DNA from 2 places in the Streptomyces sp. NPDC087215 genome. Region 1 is predicted to be linked to the other one. Evidence: riboswitches for the same ligand, from Rfam matches in the RefSeq annotation. Region 1 holds a riboswitch; the other holds the start of a gene.
The links. A riboswitch is a leader RNA that binds a small molecule or an ion and turns the genes downstream of it on or off. The one in region 1 is predicted to bind glycine.

Region 1 (3,401 bases):
CACGGTCCCGTTTTCCCCTTCTCGCCCGGCTCCGCCGTGCCGGCGGGCCCGCCAGCACCCTAACGCCGCCCTTGTCGCGCCGTGGCCCAAAGGGTACGGAACGTGGGAACGGCGGGACACGGGCGACGGCCGGAGGGGCCCGGGGACGGGCCCTGGGGACGGGCCCGCTGGGGCGGGGACGGCGGACGGACGGACCCGGGGTGCAGGGCCGGGTCACAGGCCCGGGGCACGAGCCGGAGCCGGAGGCCACGGCCGAGCCGCACCCCGGGAACGGGCCGGTCCGACACCGGCACGGCACAGCACGGCACGGCACGGCACCGGCACCGGCCCCCCGGAGGCGCCCCCGGGAAACGCGGGCAGTCCTCAGACGGCCTCCCCGAAGCCGATCCTCCGGAGCGCGTCGGCGGCGTCCCGGTCGAGCAGGGTCACGGAGGCGCAGCCGTGCGGGAGGCGGCCGGACTCGGCGGAGGTGACGAGCCGGGTGACGGCCCGCCGGTGCCGGGCGAAGGCGTACGAGGAGACGCCCCGGCCCCGGTCGCGCTGTCCGGCGCGGGCGGTGTCGGGGGTGACGTCGAGGAGGACGAGGTGGAGGGCGCGGCCCCGGCGGCGGGCCTCGCGGGCGAGCCAGCCGCGCACCCAGGACTGGGTGCCGCAGTCGTGGACGATCACCCCGTCGCCGGAGCGCAGGGCGGCGCGGAGTCCCGCGTAGTGCGCGAGGCGGACCAGCGGGCGGTAGACGGCGTACGGCAGCAGGCGGGGCATCCTGGCCTCCCAGCGCTCGCGGGTGTCCTGGGAGTCGATGCCGCTGCCCTCCGCGGCGCGCTTCATGAGGGTGGACTTACCGCTGCCGGGCAGCCCGGAGACGACGACGAGGTCGCCCGCCGCGAAGGTGAGGGCGCGGGGGCCGCGGCCGCCGCGCTCGCGCAGGTCCCGCAGGAGCCGGCCCCTCCGGGTCCGGGCGCGGGCCCGCTGTGACGGTATTCCGGTACTCGGAGCGTATGCGCCGGTGTGCTGGAACCTCATCGCTTCTCCCCCCTGCCGGGTCTCAGGGAGACCCTTGCCCAAGAAGTGTAAAGAACTGGTAATGAGGCACAAGCGATTTGCCGCGCCGGGCCCGCGTGCAATGATGTGCCCGCCGGGCGGGCCGTCGCCCCACAGCGCACCGCCGCCCGTACAACCGCATACCGGCCGTTCGAATCCGCGCGGGAGAGTTCCGGACGCCTCGGCGTCCGGGCGCCGAAGGAGCAAGACCCTCCCTTGAATCTCTCAGGCCCCGTACCGCGTGGATGAGGCAGATCTGAAAAGCGGGACACCCTGCCGTGTCCCCACCCAAGGTGCAAGCCGATCTCTCGGTGACGAGATGCTCTCGGTGAACCTCTCAGGTTCCATGACAGATGGGGAGGACGTCCTCGCCGTCATGTGTTTCGTCACCTATCACGCCCTTGGGACCCGGGAGCCACCCCATGACCTCTGCCCCCCGCCTGACCGCCCTCGATGCCCTGCATCGTTCGCTGGGCGCGACCATGACCGACTTCGCGGGCTGGGACATGCCGCTGCGCTACGGCAGTGAGCGCGAGGAGCACCTCGCGGTCCGCACCAGGGCCGGTCTGTTCGACCTCTCCCACATGGGCGAGATCACCGTCACGGGTCCGCAGGCCGTGGAGCTCCTCGACCACGCCCTGGTCGGCAACATCTCCACGGTGGGCGTCGGGCGTGCCCGGTACACGATGATCTGCCAGGAGGACGGCGGCATCCTCGACGACCTGATCGTCTACCGCCTCGGCTCGGCCGAGGCCCCCGAGTACATGGTCGTCGCCAACGCCTCCAACGCCCAGATCGTGCTCGACGCGCTGGTGGAGCGCTCGGCGGGCTTCGACGCCGAGGTGCGCGACGACCGCGACGCGTACGCCCTGCTGGCGGTCCAGGGCCCGGAGTCCCCCGGCATCCTGAAGGCGCTCACCGACGCCGACCTGGACGGGCTGAAGTACTACGCGGGGCTGCCCGGCACGGTCGCGGGCGTGCCCGCGCTGATCGCCCGTACCGGCTACACCGGCGAGGACGGCTTCGAGCTGTTCCTGAAGCCGGAGCACGCCGAGGGCGTGTGGCGGGCGCTGACCGAGGCGGGCGCCCCGGTCGGGCTGATCCCCTGCGGTCTGTCCTGCCGTGACACGCTCCGCCTGGAGGCGGGTATGCCGCTGTACGGCCACGAGCTGACCACCTCCCTGACCCCCTTCGACGCGGGGCTCGGCCGGGTCGTGAAGTTCGAGAAGACCAGCAACGAGGGCCGCTTCGTCGGCCGTGAGGCGCTGGAGAAGGCCGCCGAGCGCGCCGGTACCACCCCGCCGCGCAAGCTCGTCGGGCTGATCGCCGAGGGCCGCCGGGTCCCGCGCGCCGGTTTCTCCGTCGTCAAGGACGGCGTGGTGATCGGCGAGGTCACCTCCGGCGCCCCGTCCCCGACGCTCGGCAAGCCGATCGCGATGGCGTACGTCGACGCGGCGCACGCCACGCCCGGGACCGAGGGCGTCGGTGTGGACGTCCGCGGCGCCCACGAGCCGTACGAGGTCGTGGCGCTGCCCTTCTACAAGCGCCAGAAGTGACGCGTCCGTCTCACTTCTCGTCTCACCCCGCAAGACCCACGTTCATCAGCACTCCCCCGATCCAGGAGAATCAGGCCATGAGCAACCCCCAGCAGCTGCGTTACACCAAGGAGCACGAGTGGCTGTCGGACGCCGTGGACGGCGTCGCGACCGTCGGCATCACCGAGTTCGCCGCCAACGCGCTCGGTGACGTCGTCTACGCCCAGCTTCCCGCTGTCGGCGACACCGTCACCGCGGGCGAGACCTGCGGCGAGCTGGAGTCGACGAAGTCGGTCAGCGACCTGTACTCCCCCGTGACGGGCGAGATCGTCGAGTCCAACCAGGACGTGGTGGACGACCCGTCCCTGGTGAACACGGCTCCGTTCGAGGGTGGCTGGCTGTTCAAGGTGCGTGTCGAGGGCGAGCCGGACGAGCTGCTCACCGCCGACGCGTACGCCGCGTTCTCCGCCGGGAACTGAAGACCGGGCCCGAGACCCTTAGGGATCGATTCATGTCGCTTCTGAACACTCCCCTCCACGAGCTGGACCCGGACGTCGCCGCAGCCGTCGACGCCGAGCTCCGCCGTCAGCAGTCCACCCTCGAGATGATCGCCTCGGAGAACTTCGCTCCGGTCGCCGTCATGGAGGCGCAGGGCTCCGTCCTCACCAACAAGTACGCCGAGGGCTACCCGGGCCGCCGTTACTACGGTGGCTGCGAGCACGTCGACGTCACCGAGCAGATCGCGATCGACCGGGTCAAGGACCTGTTCGGTGCCGAGTACGCCAATGTGCAGCCGCACTCCGGCGCCTCCGCGAACCAGGCCGC
Region 2 (3,401 bases), on a different contig from region 1:
TCGCCGACGACAGCGCGAGCGCGCGGGCGGCCGGGGAGAAGCTTCGGACCGACATCCTGGCGACGACCGGACTGGCCGGGTCCGTGGGGCTCGCCGGCTCCAAGATGATCGCGAAGATCGCCTCGGAGGAGGCCAAGCCGGACGGGCTCGTGCTGATCGAGCCCGGCACCGAGCGGGAACTGCTCGGGCCGCGTTCGGTGCGGATCCTGCCCGGAGTCGGACCGGCGACCGGGGAGCACCTCAGACGGGCCGGGATGACCACCGTGGCCGATCTCGTGGAGGCGGGCGAGGACGAGCTCGTACGGCTCCTCGGGCGGGCGCACGGGACCTCCCTGCACCGGATGGCCCGGGGGTACGACGACCGGGCCGTGGTGGCCGAGCGGGACGCCAAGTCGGTGTCCGTGGAGGACACCTTCGACGTCGACCTGCACGACCGTGTCCGCATCCGGGTCGAGGCGGAGCGGCTCGCCGAGCGGTGTGTGGGGCGGCTGCGGGCCTCGGGACACTCGGGGCGGACCATCGTCCTCAAGGTGCGGCGGTACGACTTCTCCACCCTGACCCGCTCCGAGACGCTCCGGGGGCCCACCGACGACCCGGGGGTGGTGCGCGAGGCGGTGGGACGGCTCCTCGGCGCGGTGGACACGACCGGGGGCGTACGGCTCCTCGGGGTCGGGGTCAGCGGGCTCGCGGACTTCACGCAGGAGGACCTGTTCGCCCAGGCCGAGGCGAGGGCGGAGGAGGCGGCGGAGGCCGGGGCGGTGTCCGGGGAGCCGGAGAAGGACGAGGGCGTCGAGAGCGCCGGGGGAGGCGAGCGGGGCGGGCCGGGTGCTCCGGGTGCCGGAGCGGGGGCGGTCGGTGGGGACGCCGTGGAGGCGGCTTCAGGGAGCGTGGAGCGGCACTGGGCGCCCGGTCACGACGTACGGCACACGGTGTACGGGCCCGGGTGGGTCCAGGGGAGCGGGGTCGGCCGGGTCACGGTGCGGTTCGAGGAGCCGGGTTCGGCGCCCGGCCGGGTCCGCACGTTCGCGGTGGACGATCCTGATCTGGTGCCGGGGGAGCCGCTGCCGTTGGTGGGGCGGGGGCCGGAGTGAGGGATTCGGCTCGGAGGTCTGAGGCCCTTGGAGGTCTTGGAGGTCTTGAGGGGCGGGCAGAGCAGGCCGTCGGGGTCGGTGGGGGGCCGGGGAGCGCCCGGACCGATGGTCCGGGCGGCCCCTGGGGCACTCGTACCGTCTCAGTGGGGTGTCACGGGCCGTCCCGGCCCGCCAGGCGGCCGAAGTCGGTGTCCGGGGGCGGCGGGGGGAGCGTCATGCTGTAGTGGCGGTAGAGCTGGAGCTCCTGTTCGGGGGAGAGGTGGCGGCCCACCCCGAAGTCGGGGGCGTCCTTGATGAGGGCGCGCTCGTAGGGGATGCGGAGGCCCTCCCCGGTCAGCTCGCTCGGCTCCAGCGGGACGAAGGCGTCCCGGCTGAACAGGCCGGTGCGGACCGCGGCCCATTCCGGGACGCCGGTCGCGTCGTCCAGGTACACCTCGTCCACGGTTCCGATCTTGTGTCCGTTCCGGTCGAACGCCTTGCGGCCGATCAGGCTGCGCGGATCGATGTCGGTCTGCACGGTCCCTCCAACTGGTCGCAACTGCTCTACACCCCTACGAAAGTGCACATCTGGGATGTCGGCCACTTGAGCGATGGGAGCCGCAACGGCGCTGGTAGGCTGGCCGTGGCTGTCGACCCCGTGCGGGAGAGTCCCCCGGAGAAACCTTCCGGTGGGCGCCGAAGGAGCAAATCCTCCCCGGAATCTCTCAGGCACCCGTACCGCGCGGACGAGGTCACTCTGGAAAGCAGAGCGGTGCCTGACGGCACACGCTCTCACCGACGGTGAAAGCCGGGGTGCCGCGAGGCGCGCCGGTGAAACTCTCAGGTTGACATGACAGAGGGGGAGGCCGTCCGGGTACCCGCGCCGCGGTGCCCCTCGCAGGTCGTGACGACCAGGAGGCCTCCGTACATGACCGCCAATCGCACTCCGCTCTCCGAGCTCGAACAGGGCATCCCGTTCGAGCAGCGGCACATCGGCCCCGATGCCGAGGCGCGTGCCAAGATGCTCGCCCAGGTCGGATACGGCTCGCTCGACGAGCTGACGGCCGCCGCGGTGCCGGACGTCATCAAGAACACCGAGGCGCTGAGCCTGCCGGGCGCGCGCACGGAGGCCGAGGTCCTCGCCGAGCTGCGTGACCTCGCCGACCGCAACCAGGTCCTCGCGCCGATGATCGGCCTCGGCTACTACGGCACCTTCACCCCGCCGGTGATCCTCCGCAACGTCATGGAGAACCCGGCCTGGTACACCGCGTACACGCCGTACCAGCCGGAGATCTCCCAGGGCCGCCTGGAGGCCCTGCTGAACTTCCAGACCGTCGTCGCCGACCTGACCGGCCTGCCGACCTCCGGTGCCTCCCTCCTCGACGAGGGCACCGCCGCCGCCGAGGCCATGGCCCTGTCCCGGCGCGTCGGCAAGGTCAAGAACGGCGTCTTCCTCGTCGACGCCGACGCCCTGCCCCAGACCGTCGCCGTCATCCAGACCCGCGCCGAGCCCACCGGCGTCGAGGTCGTCGTCGCCGACCTGAGCGGAGGCATCCCCGCCGAGATCGCCGAGCGCGGTGTCTTCGGCGTACTCCTCCAGTACCCGGGTGCCTCCGGCGCCGTCCGCGACATCAAGTCCGTCGTCGACCAGGCCCACGAACTCGGCGCGATCGTCACCGTCGCCGCCGACCTGCTCGCCCTCACCCTGCTCACCTCGCCGGGCGAGCTGGGCGCCGACATCGCCGTCGGCACCACCCAGCGCTTCGGCGTCCCGATGGGCTTCGGCGGCCCGCACGCCGGTTACATGGCCGTCCAGGACAAGCACGCCCGCTCCCTGCCCGGCCGTCTGGTCGGCGTCTCCGTCGACGCCGACGGCAACCGCGCCTACCGCCTCGCCCTGCAGACCCGCGAGCAGCACATCCGGCGCGAGAAGGCCACCAGCAACATCTGCACCGCCCAGGTGCTCCTCGCCGTCATGGCGGGCATGTACGCCGTCTACCACGGTCCCGAGGGCCTCCGGGGCATCGCGCGCCGCACCCACCGGTACGCCGCGATCCTCGCCGCGGGCCTCACCGCCGGTGGCGTGGAGCTCACCCAGGGCGCCTTCTTCGACACCCTCACCGCCCGGGTGCCCGGCCGGGCCGACGAGGTCGTGGCCGCCGCCCGCGAGGCCGGGGTCAACCTCCACCGCGCCGACGCCGACCACGTCTCCATGTCCTGCGACGAGACCACCGGGCGCGCCCAGCTCGCCGCCGTGTGGGGCGCGTTCGGCGTGACCGCCGACATCGAGGCCCTGGACGCCGCGACCGGGGACGCGCTGCCCGCCGGGCT

Region 2: linked by a shared signal. The riboswitch ahead of gcvP (aminomethyl-transferring glycine dehydrogenase) and the one ahead of gcvT (glycine cleavage system aminomethyltransferase GcvT) in region 1 are both predicted to bind glycine.

Annotation. Positions count from the first base shown of each region.
Region 1 is NZ_JBIUZD010000005.1:69,316-72,716, forward strand. Features, by position in the region: gene ACIO92_RS15695 (enhanced serine sensitivity protein SseB) at 1-3, opposite strand, end outside; gene ACIO92_RS15700 (AAA family ATPase) at 364-1,023, opposite strand; glycine riboswitch at 1,194-1,291, shown strand; gene gcvT (glycine cleavage system aminomethyltransferase GcvT) at 1,464-2,597, shown strand; gene gcvH (glycine cleavage system protein GcvH) at 2,675-3,055, shown strand; gene glyA (serine hydroxymethyltransferase) at 3,088-3,401, shown strand, end outside.
Region 2 is NZ_JBIUZD010000026.1:9,387-12,787, forward strand. Features, by position in the region: gene ACIO92_RS33240 (DNA polymerase IV) at 1-1,091, shown strand, start outside; gene ACIO92_RS33245 (PRC-barrel domain-containing protein) at 1,243-1,608, opposite strand; glycine riboswitch at 1,722-1,821, shown strand; gene gcvP (aminomethyl-transferring glycine dehydrogenase) at 1,999-3,401, shown strand, end outside.